4 regions of the Kitasatospora sp. NPDC127035 genome follow, and region 2 is predicted to be linked to each of the others. Evidence: riboswitches for the same ligand, from Rfam matches in the RefSeq annotation. Region 2 holds a riboswitch; each other region holds the start of a gene.
The links. A riboswitch is a leader RNA that binds a small molecule or an ion and turns the genes downstream of it on or off. The one in region 2 is predicted to bind cobalamin.
Positions count from the first base shown of each region.

Region 1: another riboswitch for cobalamin. It lies ahead of ACFWIC_RS13150 (iron ABC transporter permease); the one in region 2 lies ahead of ACFWIC_RS09870 (ABC transporter substrate-binding protein).
Region 3: another riboswitch for cobalamin. It lies ahead of ACFWIC_RS21400 (prenyltransferase/squalene oxidase repeat-containing protein); the one in region 2 lies ahead of ACFWIC_RS09870 (ABC transporter substrate-binding protein).
Region 4: another riboswitch for cobalamin. It lies ahead of ACFWIC_RS22030 (cobalamin biosynthesis protein); the one in region 2 lies ahead of ACFWIC_RS09870 (ABC transporter substrate-binding protein).

Region 1 is NZ_JBHXDN010000015.1:49,303-52,734, forward strand. Features, by position in the region: gene ACFWIC_RS13145 (ABC transporter ATP-binding protein) at 1-511, opposite strand, end outside; gene ACFWIC_RS13150 (iron ABC transporter permease) at 508-1,605, opposite strand; cobalamin riboswitch at 1,707-1,843, opposite strand; gene sodN (superoxide dismutase, Ni) at 1,985-2,380, opposite strand; gene sodX (nickel-type superoxide dismutase maturation protease) at 2,650-3,033, shown strand; gene ACFWIC_RS13165 (CGNR zinc finger domain-containing protein) at 3,044-3,432, opposite strand, start outside.
Region 2 is NZ_JBHXDN010000011.1:65,707-69,138, reverse strand. Features, by position in the region: gene ACFWIC_RS09875 (FecCD family ABC transporter permease) at 1-811, opposite strand, end outside; gene ACFWIC_RS09870 (ABC transporter substrate-binding protein) at 808-1,872, opposite strand; cobalamin riboswitch at 1,892-2,097, opposite strand; gene ACFWIC_RS09865 (WD40 repeat domain-containing protein) at 2,392-3,432, opposite strand, start outside.
Region 3 is NZ_JBHXDN010000030.1:80,720-84,151, forward strand. Features, by position in the region: gene ACFWIC_RS21395 (hypothetical protein) at 1-274, opposite strand, end outside; cobalamin riboswitch at 404-480, opposite strand; cobalamin riboswitch at 553-706, shown strand; gene ACFWIC_RS21400 (prenyltransferase/squalene oxidase repeat-containing protein) at 864-3,432, shown strand, end outside.
Region 4 is NZ_JBHXDN010000032.1:22,184-25,615, forward strand. Features, by position in the region: gene ACFWIC_RS22025 (cobyric acid synthase) at 1-1,336, opposite strand, end outside; gene ACFWIC_RS22030 (cobalamin biosynthesis protein) at 1,333-2,301, opposite strand; cobalamin riboswitch at 2,400-2,531, opposite strand; gene ACFWIC_RS22035 (alpha/beta hydrolase) at 2,796-3,432, shown strand, end outside.

The DNA of each region.
Region 1 (3,432 bases), on a different contig from region 2:
CCAGCGCGCGGGCGATCAGCACCCGCTGCTTCTCGCCGCCGGACAGGCTCAGGAAGCCCCGTTCGGCGAGGTGGGCCGCACCCACCCGGCGCAGCGCCGCGGCGCACCGCTCGCCGTCGCCGGCGGCGGGCCCGGCGGCCGGGCCGCGCCGGTGCGGCAGCCGGCCCATGGCGACCACCTCGGCCACGGTGAAGTCGAACTCGGCGGAGTGCTCCTGGGGCAGCGCGGCGACCCGCCGGGCGGCCTCGCGCGCGGTGAGCGCGTGCAGTTCCTCGCCGCCCAGCCGGACGGCCCCGGCGGCGGGCCGCAGCGCCCGGTAGACGCAGCGCAGCAGCGTGGACTTGCCGCTGCCGTTCGGTCCGACCAGGCCGACCACCTGCCCGGCGGCGGCGGTCAGGGTGACGTCGTGGACCAGCCGGAGGCCGGCCAGCTCGACCGAGACGCGGTCGACGGCGAGGTCCAGGGCGGGGTCCGCGGTGAGGTCGGGGACGGTCGTGCGGACGGCCCTCATCGGCCACCTCCGAAGGAGTAGCCGCGGCGGCGCATCAGCAGCAGGAAGCAGGGCACCCCGAGAGCCGCGGTGACCACCCCGACCGGAAGTTCGGCGGGGGCCAGCAGGGTGCGCGAGACGATGTCCACCCAGACCAGCAGCAGGGCCCCGGCGAGCGGCGCGATCAGCAGCACCCGGCGGTGGCCGGCGCCGACCAGCATCCGCACCACGTGCGGGACCATCAGCCCGACGAAGCCGATCGCGCCGCTGACCGCGACGACCGTGCCGGTGACGGCGGCGGTCACGACGAACAGTTCGCGGCGCAGCCGGTCCGGGTCGACTCCGAGCGAGGCGGCCGTCTCGTCGCCCATCGCGAGCGCGTCCAGCCGCCCGGCGGAGCAGATCAGGTGGGTCAGTCCGGCGAGCACGGTGACGGCGGCGATCGGCACCGAGCCCCAGGTGGCCCCGCCGAGGCTGCCGAGCAGCCACATCATGGCGGAGCGGGCGGCCTCGCCGCGGGCGGCGGCGAACACCATCAGCGCGGTGACGGCGGAGAAGCCGTAGGACATCGCGGTGCCGGTCAGCACCAGGCGCAGCGGGGTGAGGCCGTAGGCGGTACGGGCCGTCAGGTAGACGAGCACCATGGCGAGCAGGGCCGCGCCGAAGGCGGAGACGGAGAGCGCCCAGACGCCGAGCGAGGCGAAGGCGCCCAGCATGAGCACGGCGTTGGCGCCGACCGAGGCACCGGAGGAGATGCCGAGCACGAAGGGGTCGGCCAGCGCGTTGCGGACCATCGCCTGGACCGCGACCCCGGTGGCGGCCAGTCCGGCGCCGACCACGGCGGCGAGGACGGCACGCGGCAGCCGGATCTCCCAGACGATCGCGTAGGCGGCGGCCTCGTCGGCCTCCAGCCGGCCGCCGGTCAGGCCGGCGCCGAGCAGTCGCAGCACCCGGGCCCAGCCGAGTCCGGAGGAGCCCACCGCCACGGCGCAGACCAGCGAGAGCAGCAGGGCCGCGGCCAGGCCGGCGGCCAGCGGCGCGGTGGGTGTCCGGCGTGTCCCGGGCGCGGGCGGCGCGGCGGCCGGTATCGGGGGTGCGGTGGCGGTGGTGCTCACAAGCGGCGCGCCTTCGCCTCGGGCCGGGGCGGCGCGGGGCGGCACGTCCGGGCGGAGGGTACGCCGGGGCGGCATCCCCTCGCAGTCCACGGCGAGTTGTCGGGAGGTCGGCGCCCCGGGGCGGTCGGACTCACGGTGCGGGGCACCGTTCACCGTTGCGGGTCAGCGCCGGATTCGCACCGGCTTCCCCTCGGGACGCCCAGGCAGCATAACAAGCGCTCCGGTCAGGTAACCCTTACCGGGGCGGGCGCGGACGCGGACCGCCCGGGCAGGCCGCGGACGCGGGCCTGGGCGGCGGCGGGGCCCGACCCGCGGAGAACGCACGGCCGCCCCCGTCCGGCGGTGCGGACGGGGGCGGCCGAGGGGTGCTGACCGGGGGTCAGCCCTGCTTGGTCTCCCAGAAGATCTTGTCGACCTCGGCGATCAGGTCGAGCAGGGCCTGGCCGGTGGCCGGGTCGGTCGACGCCTTGGCTGCCGAGGCGGCCTTCAGGGTGTCGTTGATCAGCTGGTGCAGCTGCGGGTACTTCTCGAAGTGCGGGGCCTTGAAGTAGTCGCTCCAGAGCACCGAGATGTGGTGCTTGACGGCCTCCGCGCGCTGCTCCTTGATGATGACGGCGCGGGCGCGGAAGTGCGCGTCCTCGTTGGCCTGGTACTTCTCCTGAGTGGCCTTCACCGACTCGGCCTCGATCCGCGCCTGGGCGGGGTCGTACACGCCGCAGGGCAGGTCGCAGTGGGCGTGCGCGGTGGCACGCGGTGCAAACAGACGAGAGAACATGGGAGTCCTTCCTTAGATCGTCTTCCCGCGGCCGAGATTACCCCGCCGGTCGCGGGGTTTCGCGATCGGGCGGCGGGCCTAGGGCAAAAGGCCGAGCCGGAACCCGGCCAATCCGGACACCGGCGGGTGACGGTCCGTACGGCAGACTTGGGAGCCGAGGACGCGGGCGCGAGCCGGGAGGACGAGTCGTGGCACGGAGCGCGGAACCGGAGGACGGCACCCCGGGGGGCGGCGCGCCGTTCGGGCTGATCGACGTGGCGGGCGACTCGATGGTGCCGACGCTGCGGGAGGGGGACCAGCTGCTGGTCCGGTACGGAGCACGGATCAGGCCGGGCGCGGTGGTGGTGTTCCGTCACCCGTTCCAGCAGGACCTGCTGGTGGTCAAACGGGCCGACGCCCGGCGCCCCAAGGGCTGGTGGCTGCTCTCCGACAACCGGCCGGTCGACAGCGACAGCCGCAGCTACGGCGCGGTCCCGGACGAGCTGGTGCTCGGCCGGGTGCTGCTGCGGCTGCGCCCGCGCCCGGCCTGGCTGGCCCCCGGCCGCGGGCTGGAGCGCCTGCTGCTCTCCACCCCGCTGGCCCGGATCCCCGGCCTGGCCCGGCGCTGCGGCGTCTGGGTCCGCCCGGAGGAGATCCGGGGGAGCCGGGCGTAGGTCCGGGCCCTCAGCCCTGGCCGGCGGTGGCGGCCTCCTGGGCCTCCAGCCGCTTGCGGGCCCGGTAGGCGGCGACGTTGGCGCGGGTCGCGCAGCGGTCGGAGCAGTACCGCCGGGACCGGTTGGTCGAGGTGTCCAGGTAGGAGTTGCGGCAGGGTGCGGCCTGGCAGATGCCGAGCCGGTCGGCGCCCGTCTCGGTCAGGTGGACGGCCAGGCCCATGCAGGCGACGGCGCTGAAGTGCGCGGTGGCGGTGGGGGAGTTGTCGGCGAGGTGCAGGTGCCAGCGGGGCTGGCCGGCGGCGTCCAGGTAGTCGTGGCCGGAGACCAGCGGGCTGACCGGGAACTCCATGAGCAGGCTGTTCAGCAGGTCGACGCTGCGGAACTCGTCGCCCTCGGCGG
Region 2 (3,432 bases):
CGGTCACCAGCGCAGCGACGGCGACGAGGACCCAGCGGGTCCGCTCGACGTGGACGCCGAGGGAGCGGGCGGCGGTCTCGCCGAAGGCGAAGGCGTCCAGGTCGCGGGCCGAGGATGCCAGGACCGTGACCCCGGCCAGCGCGACCGCGGTCAGGAAGACGGCGGTGGGCCACCGCACGCCGGCGACCGAGCCCAGCGTCCACTCCATGACACCGCGCGCCGCGTCGCGGTCCCCGAGGACCATTACGGCGAACGAGGTGTAGGCCCCGCACATCTGCCCGACGGCGATGCCGGCGAGCACGGTCCGGGTGGTCGGCAGCGTCCGGGTGCGCGCACCGGCCAGGGCCAGCACGACGACGGCCGCGAGCAGGGCGCCGGCGAACGCCGCCGTCGCCACCGCGCCCGTTCCCACGGCGCCGGACACGCCGACCCCGAGGACGATCACGGTGACCGCGCCGGCGGCGGCTCCGTCCGAGATCCCGAGCAGGAAGGGATCGGCCAGGTCGTTCCCGGTCAGCGTCTGCAGCACGGCACCGCAGACCGCGAGACCGGCGCCGGTGGCAGCCGCTCCCAGAACCCGGGGCAGCCGCAACTGCCAGACGATCTGGTCGTCCAGCAGCGTCACGTGCGGGTCGCCCAGCCCGAGACGGCGCACCACGACGTCGATCACCGTCCGGACCGGCTCGTGGTGCGAGCCCACGGCCAGACCGAGGAGCACGGTGGCCAGGAGCAGGGCTGCGGCGACGGCCAGGGCCGCCGCCGTGCGGCCCGGACCGGTGAGCCGCACGGCGGGAGGGGACGTGGCGGTCATGATCCCGGGTGCAGTCGGCCCAGTCCCGCCGACACCCGGGCGGCACCGTCGGCGAGCAGCACACCGGGGGTCGACTCGGAGAACGGCACCACCACGAAGGCCTTGCGCTGCACGGCGGTGAGCTTGCTCAGCACCGGGTCGCCCTGCAGATAGTCGATCTTGGACTGGGCCGTGTCCCAGTCGGCGTCCGCGAGCACGATGGCGTCCGGGTCCGCGGCGACGACCTTCTCCCAGCTCACGTTCTGCCAGGCACCGGGCAGGTCTGCGAAGACGTTGCGGGCCCCCACGGCGTCGAGCACCAGCTGAGGCCCGCCGTGGCCGGAGCCGACGAACGGTGCCTTGGTGTCCGAGTCGAACCACAGGACCTTCAGGCCCTTGCCCGCGGCCGTCGCCGTGAACTGGGCCAGCTGCTGCTCCTGCTGCCGCTGGATCGCGGCGGACCGTTCCGTGACACCGAAGACCCTGGCGACGTCGTTCAGTTCGCCCCACATCGCCTGCCAGGTCGGCGGCGGCACCTGGCTCTTGTCCGAGCAGCCGAACGGGGACAGGTACGACGGGATGCCCTGGCCGCCCAGCTCGTCCCGGGTGCCCGCGACCTTGTCGGTGAACGCGCTGGAGTAGGAGGCGTACAGGAAGTCGGGCCGCGCCGCGAGGAGCTTCTCCTTCGTCGGGTAGTCCTTGGAGAGCACCGGCACGGAGTCGTAGGCCGCCTTCCACTTCTCCGGGACGGCATTGTCGAGATAGGCGGTACCGGCCATGCGGGACTCCAGGCCGAGGGCCAGGGCCACCTCGGTCGCACCCTGATTGAGCGTCACCAGCCGCTCGGGCGGCGCGCCGACCGTCACGGTGGTCCCGCAGTTGTTCACGGTGACCGGCCCGGCACTGCCGGCCGTCGCACTGGGCGTGTCGGGTGCGGGGGCGCCCGCGCAGGCGCCGAGCACACCGGTGAACAGGAAGGCCGCGACCGCGCGGCCGACGCGTACCGGACCTGTGGGACCTACGGCACCTACGGGACGTGCGGAACGTATGGAACGGAACGGGTACGGCAGAGCGCTGGGCACGTGTTCTCCAAAACCCTCGTGGAACATGTCGCGCCGTGGCCGGTCTCCTGGCTTCCGCATCGACACGCCGCAGCCGACCTTCCCGGGTGGCTCTTCCAGCCGACCCAGTGGCCCTGACCGCTGGCAGAGCCGGTCAGCGAGGGCCGCGGCACTCCGCGGCAACAGTGGCGAGGGCCGCACCGGACTCAGACCGGTTTCCCGAACACCATGGCCACTGCAAGGTATCAGGCGTGGTCAGGTCGGTGTCGGTCGGTACCTGGGGCGATCGTTCGGATGGTTCGTCGGCGAGCGCGCCCGGGTGGCCGAGAACGGTCGGTCGGCGTCGCCGATCAGTTTCCGGGGCTCGTGGTCGGCGTCGGCCCCGGTGCCCGGGGCGCTGCCCTTCGTCTCCCACCCGGCCTTCCGGGCCGCGTCCGGGATCGGCCGGCGGCCACCTGGCGGGACCGCTCGAACATGATCCGGGGGCCGGTCGGCATCACCGCCCGGCCCCCGGATCACGAGGCACACCTCAGGGAACGCCTACCCGAGACCGGCCTTCCGGATGCCGTCCAGCCGCTCCGTGTCCTCGCCGAGGGCACGCAGGATGAGGTAGGCGGGCTCGCCGGCACCGGGCGTGCTCCCGGCGGCCAACTCCTCGTAGAAGAGCGGGATCCCGCGCCGCACCGCGTCGCAGCACTCCTCCTCGATGTCGGGGTGGCCGGCCGCCGAGGCGCTGAGGTCGGCTTCACCCTCCACGCACGCCATCAGCAGGTCGAGCACCCGGTAGCGGGCCGGCGCCGACAGCTGCTCGTGCTCCAGTGCCAGGAGGAGCATCGAGGCCATCGGCAGGGAGGCCTCGGAGAGGAAGCCCTGGGACTCGACGTCGCCCACCAGCCCGTGTCCCGACGCCTCCTCGGGCGTCCGCGCGGCCATGAGCCGTGCGAAGTCCTCCGGGACGTGGCGGGCTCCCCGACGACAGGAGCACGCGATGCGGCTCCAGTCGTGGCGGGCGGCCTCCTGCTGCCAGGGGGCCGCCGGCGCACCGGGTGCTGCGCCCGTCTCCGACCGGGAACCGAGCCGGTGGGAGCGTGCCAGCAGCGCGCCCGTCCGGACGTCCCAGAGGCCCGCCTCGCCGTCGCCGTCCACGGCGACGAGTTGCGTGCCGTCGGCGACGAAGCGCAGCGCGAGCACCCATCCGTTGAGGTCGGTCAGCCGGTGGACGACCTCGGCGGTCGAGGTGTCCCAGATCCTGACGATCCGTTCGGTCCCGCCCGTGGCGACCCGTGCGGCGCGTGGGTCGAGCGCGGCGGCGACGACCGTCCCCCGGTGGTCGTGGAGGAGGGACCACGTCCCGAAGGTCGTCGGATCCCACAGCTGGGCGGACGTTCCGCCGGCTGCCAGGATCGCCTCCGCCCGGGTGGCGAAGGCGACCGACTGCAGCCTCGGTCCGTCCTTGAACACCAGGCGCGGCGGCTCCGGTGAGTGGACGTCGCCGAGGAACATCCGGCCGCTCGCCGTGCCCGCGGCGAACCGCTCACCGTCCGGACGGGCGGTCAACGACGTGACCTGCTTCCCGAACTG
Region 3 (3,432 bases), on a different contig from region 2:
CCGCGGCCGTACCGGCGGCGGCCAGCGCGCTGAACGCCCACTCGTTGGAGAGCCCGCCGCCGGTGACGTAGCTCCCGTCCGCGGCCTGGAGGGACTTCAGGTAGGTGACGCCGGTGCTCTTCGAGGTGGCTATCTGGGCCGGGGTCGCGGTCGCGTGGGCGGGGACGGCCGACAGCACGAGGGCGCCGGCGGCCAGCGAGACGGTCACCGCGGAGGCGGCGCGTGAGGAGGCGGCGCGTGAGGAGGCGAAGCGCGAGGAGGCGGGAACGGGCACGGAACGGCTCCTTGGTGTGGCGGGCGCCGATCCGGCCCCGGCCCCGGTGCCCGGTCGGGCGCGCGGCGGCTGGGGCGGCCGCCGCCCGGATCGCGTGGGCTGGCTTTCGCTGATGCTGCGCGGCCGGGCGGGCATTCGGGCTCGGGCCGGCACGGTCACCGCCCCACACCGCTGCGCGTCAGCCCCGGATTCACACCGGATTCCCCCGCTCGGCCACCGCGGACGCTACCGCACCGGCGGGGCAGTCACGAGGTGGGAAAGGAGACATGACGCTTCGTTGACGCCGACTCCGCGAGCGTGGTCTGATGAAATGCTTTTTCATCCTCGGCAGTCAGGGGAAGCCGGTCCGATTCCGGCGCTGACCCGCAACCGTAGACCCGCCCCACCCCGGGCTGGTGAGCCGGAATGCCTGCGCCGGGGCCTTGTTCCAGGAGTGCTTGCGTCGTCGTGGACTACGACGCGGTCAGAACGGCCCCGCGCGAAGGAGGCCGTCGGCTGCGCTGTGGCATCCCGACGACTGATCAGGGAGTCGCCGGTGAGGGCCAGCAGCAGTCGTACGAGTCACAGAGCCCGGGGGTTCACGTCCCTGGTGGCCACCGGTGCCGTCGCGATCGCCGCCGGCGGCACGGTCCTGCTCGGACACCCCGGCAGGGCCGCCGCGGACCCGATCGAGGAGTGCACCGCCACCACCGGAGCGATCGTCGCCGTCGACTTCGGCCACTGGGGCGGCGGAGTCGTCCGCGGCTGCGACGCCCACCCCACGACCGGGATGAACCTGCTGCACAACGCGGGCTTCACCACCACCGGCACCGAGCACGACGGCCCCGCCTTCATCTGCCGGCTCGGTAACGGCGCCTTCGGCAACGGCACCCAGTACCCCACCGTCGCCGAGGAACCCTGCGTCAACACCCCCCAGGCGACGGCGTACTGGTCCTACTGGATCGCCGAGCCCGGCCAGGCGACCTGGTCCTACAGCCGCTACGGCGCCGGCACGCAGAAGCCCAAGCCCGGCGAGGTCGAGGCCTGGGTGTACGGCGGCACCGACATCGGCGGGACGAGCGGAGCGCCCTCCTTCACCCCGGACTCCGTCCGGGCCAGGAACACCGGTCCGTCGCCGTCCGCCTCCGCGTCGCCGTCGGCGTCCCCGAGCCCGACCCTCCCGCCGCCCGCGGGAGACCCCGCCGCCGCGGCGGCCTGGCTGGCGGGCCGCCTCGTCAACGGCGAGTACATGGGGAACTGGGCCTTCGAGGGGGCCGACTTCCCCCGGACCGCCCTCACCGCGACAGCCCTGGCCGCCGCCGGGACCCAGGACCCGGCCCTGCGCAAGGTCGTCGCCTACCTCGCCGCCCACACCGACGCCTTCCTGTACCCGGACGGGCCGAGCGGCAAGCCCGACTCCAAGGCCGCCGCGCTGCTGGCCCTGGTCGCCGAGAGCACCGACGGCAACCCCCGGGACTTCGGCGGCCGCGACCTGATCGCCGCGCTCACCGACCACGTGTGCGTCGCGGCCGGCGAGAACGGGGAGTGCACCGCGGCCGGGGACTTCCACGGTGCGGCCTCGCCCTGGGTGCAGGCGTGGGCCGTGATCGCCCTGCAGCGCGCCGGGGTCACGCCGCCCGCCGCGACGCTCGCCCGCTTCACGGTCCTGCAGTGCGCCGACGGAGGCATCGCCGGCTCGATGATCGTGGCCGGCGGCCACTGCGAGTCCGACCCGGTGGCCACCGGCCTCGCCGTCCTCGCCCTGCGCCCGGCGGCCGGCTTCGAGCCCACCGCGAAGAAGGCCGCGGACCAGCTCGCCGCGAGCCAGCAGGCCGACGGCTCCTACGCCCCCTACGTCGGCGCCGCCGGCGACACCACGAGCACCGCCGCCGCGGCCCAGACGCTGAAGGCCGTCGGGCAGGGGGCCAAACAGGCCACCGCCAAGGCCTGGCTGGCCGCCCGCCAGGGCGAGGACGGCGGCTTCGGCCCCGACGAGTCGACCGCCGAGGCCGACGCGGCCGCCACCGAGCAGGCCGTCCTGGCCCTGACCGGAACCGATCTGACCACCGTCCGCCACAACCCGAACGGTGCCACCACCACCCCGCCGACCACGCCCGCCGGCCGGGCCCCCGACCTGGCCCGGGGCAGCTCCTACCTCACCGCCCCGGCCAACCTGATCGACGGCCACTACTACGAGGCGTTCCCGACCTTCGCGGACTTCGGCCTCACCATCGACGGCGCCTTCGCGCTCGCCGCCACGGGTGCGAACGACGCGGCCCTGCGCCGGATCGTCGACTTCCTCGACCAGCAGGGCACGGACCCCAACGGGCGCACCGTCAACGACTGGACCAGCATCGGCACCGAGTACGCGGGCGGCGGCTCGCTCGGCAAGGAGGCGCTGCTCGCCGAGGTCGTCGGCCGCAACCCGCGGGCCTTCGGCGGGCACGACCTGATCGCCGCCCTGGCCGCGGCCGTCTGCGCCAAGGCCGACGAGGCCACCGGCTGCGCCGGCCCCGGCAACTACACCTACGCCACGTCGGTCTTCTCCCAGGCTCTCGGCATCATGGCCCAGCTGCGCGCGGGGGACACCGCGAGCGCCACCTCGCCGGTCGCCTACCTGGAGAGCCTCCAGCACGCCGACGGCTCCTGGCCGAGCCTCATCCCCGCCACCGGCGACTCCGACGTGGACAGCACCGCGATGGCCGCCATGGCACTCGCGCTCGTCCCCGGCGACGAGGCCGCGCGGGCGGTCGACAAGGGACTGACCTGGCTGGCCGGGCGACAGCTGGCCGACGGGGGCTTCCCCGGCGCGGCCGGGAACTCCACCAACTCGGCCGCCCTCGCGGTCCAGGGCCTGACCCTCCGTCAGTCCGCCTACGGCGCACGGATCGCGAAGGCGCTCGACTTCCTCGCCGGGCAGCAGAACGGCGACGGGGGCTTCGACGTCGCCTCCGCCGGACAGCAGGGATCGGACGTGCGGGCCTCCACCCAGGCCGTGGGCGGTGCCACCGGGATCTCCTTCGGCACCCTGCGCCGCGACCTCGGCGGCACGCCGACACCCACCCCGACCGCGACGGCCACGCCGACCGGTACGCCGACGCCCACCGCCACGCCGACCCCGACCGCCACCCCGACGCCCACGCCCACCCCCACGGCCACCGCGACATCGACCGTGACCG
Region 4 (3,432 bases), on a different contig from region 2:
ACGCCCGGCCGGCCGATGCGGCGACGTCGCGCAGCAGTTCGCGCCGGAAACCGTCGTTCTCCAGCGCGCCGTGCCAGGTCGTCCCCCAGACGGAGCCCACCCGGCAGCCGTCCAGGAAGGGGGTGCCGCCCTCGACGGTGACCACGCCGTGGTGGATCTCGTAGCCCTCGACCCGCTGCCCGTACGCCTCGCCGACCGGCCGGCCCAGCACCTTCTCGACGCCGAACCGGACGTGCGTCGGCAGCAGGCCGAGCCCCTCCACGGCGCCGGCCTTCGACTCGACCTCGTCCACGACGGTCCGCGCCAGCATCTGGTAGCCGCCGCAGACGCCGAGGACGGGACGGCCCTGCGCCGCCCGCGCCTTCAGCGCCGTCTCCAGGCCGCGCTCGCGCAGCCAGGCGAGGTCCGCGACGGTGGCCCGGGTGCCGGGGAGCACGACGAGGTCGGCGTCGGCCAGCTCCTCGGGCCGGGTGGCCCAGCGGACCAGCACCCCGGGCTCCTGGGCCAGCGCGTCCAGGTCGGTGAAGTTCGACAGCCGGGGGAAGCGCACCACGGTCACCCGCAGCACGTCCGCGCCGAGCGGCCCGCGGCCGGCCGTGCGGTCGACCACGGTGGACAGGTCGAGCGAGTCCTCGGCGTCCAGCCAGAGGTCGGGCAGCATCGGCAGGGTGCCCAGCACCGGGCGGCCGGTCAGCTCGCGGAGCATCTCCAGCCCGGGGGCGAGCAGCCGCGCGTCGCCGCGGAACTTGTTGACGAACCAGCCGGCCACGTGCCGCTGGTCCTCGGCCGAGAGCAGCGCCAGCGTCCCGTACATCGCCGCGAACACCCCGCCCCGGTCGATGTCCCCGACCACGACGACCGGCAGCCCGGCGGCGGTGGCCAGGCCCATGTTGGCGATGTCCCGGTCCCGCAGGTTGATCTCGGCGGGCGAGCCGGCGCCCTCGCAGATCACCACGTCGTACCGGCGGCGCAGGTCCGCGAGGCACTCCAGGGCCCGCTCCAGCAGCACCGGCTTGCGGTCGCGGTAGTCCAGCGCGCCGACCTCGGCGACCGCCCGGCCGAGCAGCACGACCTGGCTGCGGCCGTTCGCGCCGGGCTTGAGCAGCACCGGGTTCATGGCCGCCTCGGGCTCCACCCGGGCGGCCTGCGCCTGCATCGCCTGCGCGCGGCCGATCTCGGCGCCGTCCGCGGTGACGAAGGAGTTCAGCGACATGTTCTGCGCCTTGAACGGCGCGACGCGGACGCCCTGACGGGCCAGCCAGCGGCAGATGCCGGCGGTGACCACGCTCTTCCCGGCGTCCGAGGTCGTCCCGGCGACCAGCAGTGCGTTGCTCATGCCCCACCCCTTCTCCTGCTCAGGGCCGCCCGGAGCAGCAGATGCCCGGCGACCGTCGTACCCAGCGCCAGCGCGCCCACCCGTCGGGAGAGCACGCAGGCCCGCTCGATGTCGTCCACCCCGACCGGCCGGAGCCCCTCGCCGAGCACCGGCCGGTGCTCGACGCGGTCGCCGTACCGGAGCGTCCCGCCCAGGCGGACGCCGACCGCACCGGCGAAGGCCGATTCGGCCTGGCCCGCGTTCGGGCTGGGGTGTGCGGAGCCGTCCCGCCGCCAGACCCGCCAGGCGGTGCGCGGTTCGGGCGCGGCGGCGACGGTCAGCAGCGCGGTCAGCCGGGCGCCCGGCCAGCCGGCCACGTCGTCCAGCCGCGCGGAGGCCCAGCCGAACCGGGCGTACCGGGGCGAGCGGTGGCCGACCATCGCGTCCAGGGTGTTGACGGCGCGGAACGCCAGCAGGCCCGGTGTGCCCGCGAGCCCGCCCCAGACCAGCGCGTTGACCACGGCGTCGGCGGTGTTCTCGGCGACCGACTCGACCACCGCGCGGGCCAGCTGGGCCTCGTCCAGGGTGCTCGGGTCGCGGCCGCACAGGTGCGGCAGCCGCTCCCGGGCCGCCGTCAGGTCGCCCGCGGCGAGCGAGCGGCCGATGGTCCGGGCCTCCCGGGTCAGCGAGGTGCCGCCGAGCACGGTCCAGGTCGCGGCGGCGGCCAGGGCGGCCCGCCCGAGCGGCCGGCGGCCGAGCAGCCGGTCGGCGGCCACGGCGCCGGCCGCGACGGTGCCCACGCAGAGCGCGGTGTAGGCGGTGCCGGTGGCGCGGTCGTCGCGCCAGATCCGCCGTTCCAGCCGGTTCGCGGCGGTGCCGAAGACGGCGACCGGGTGGCCGCGGCGAGGATCGCCGAGCCGGGTGTCGGCGAGGTATCCGGCGACTGCGCCCGCGGCGAACGCGGCGGCGCGGGTCAGCGGACGCACGGCGGGGTGCGGTGGCGGGTCGTCGCGGCCGGGGCAGGCTGCATCGCGTGGGTGTCCTCACTCAGGGTCCGCGCCCTGGATCGACGTACCGGGGGCGAGAGTCTCCTGGCTTCCGGGTCGGACGCACGCCCGGGCCTTCCAGCGGCTTCTGACGGCTCGCCGTGGCATTGTCCGGACGTGCTCCCCGGTGACAGTGGCGGGACCGCGCCGGACTCGCACCGGCTTCCTCTGCTTGCCTCCGTATGGCTGAAGGATCCCATCACGCCCCCGAACCGGGAGTCAACCGAGGTCACGGAGCGTTCGGTCACACCGCCGGTCCTCGCGCGGCCCCCGCGCCGGCCCCGCGCGGGCCCGCCCCGGAGGCTCTCGCCCCGGTGTGACGTTGCTCCCGATCTGACACGGACGGCCGTGTCCTACTGGCCACCGGCCGCCGCCGCTAGTGGACTGGGGCCAGAACACCCTCCGGCACCGGGACTTAACTGCGGGGAGCGAGTATGCGTTGGGGAATCGCGGCCACCGTGGCCGCCGCCGCCGTCGGTACGGGGGCGGCCGTGCTGGTGATCGGCCGGCGGGCGTCCGAGCGGATGGTCCACCCGGCCGTCGCGGCCCGGGCGAGGTCCGGCCCGGTGCAGGTCCTGACCCTCGGCGCGGGGCGGGTCGGCTTCACCCGCGGCCCGGAGAGCGAACGCCCCGGCCGCTGGGCCGTGGAGTGGGGAGAGGACGGGCACGCGGTCGTCGGCGAGGTCCTGCACAGCGACGGGAAGGGCGTCACCCGCCGCCTGCTCCGGGCGGACCGGGGCACCCTCACGCCCGGTACCGAGGTCCGCTTCACCCCCCGGGTCCATCTCGGGGACCCGACGACCGCGCTCGGGATCCCGTTCACCGAGACCGCCGTCGAGGGCGAGCTGGGTGCGCTGCCCGCCTGGCGGCTGGACGGCGCGCGGGGCACCTGGGTGATCCTGGTGCACGGCCCCGGCGCCGACCGCTCCCAGGCTCTCCCGGTGCTCCCGCTGCTCCGGCGGCTGGCCCTGCCGGTGCTCGCCGTCAGCTACCGGGGCGACGCGGGTGCGCCGGCCTCCCCGGACGGCCTCGGCCACTTCGGCGAGACCGAGTGGCGCGACGTCGAGGCGG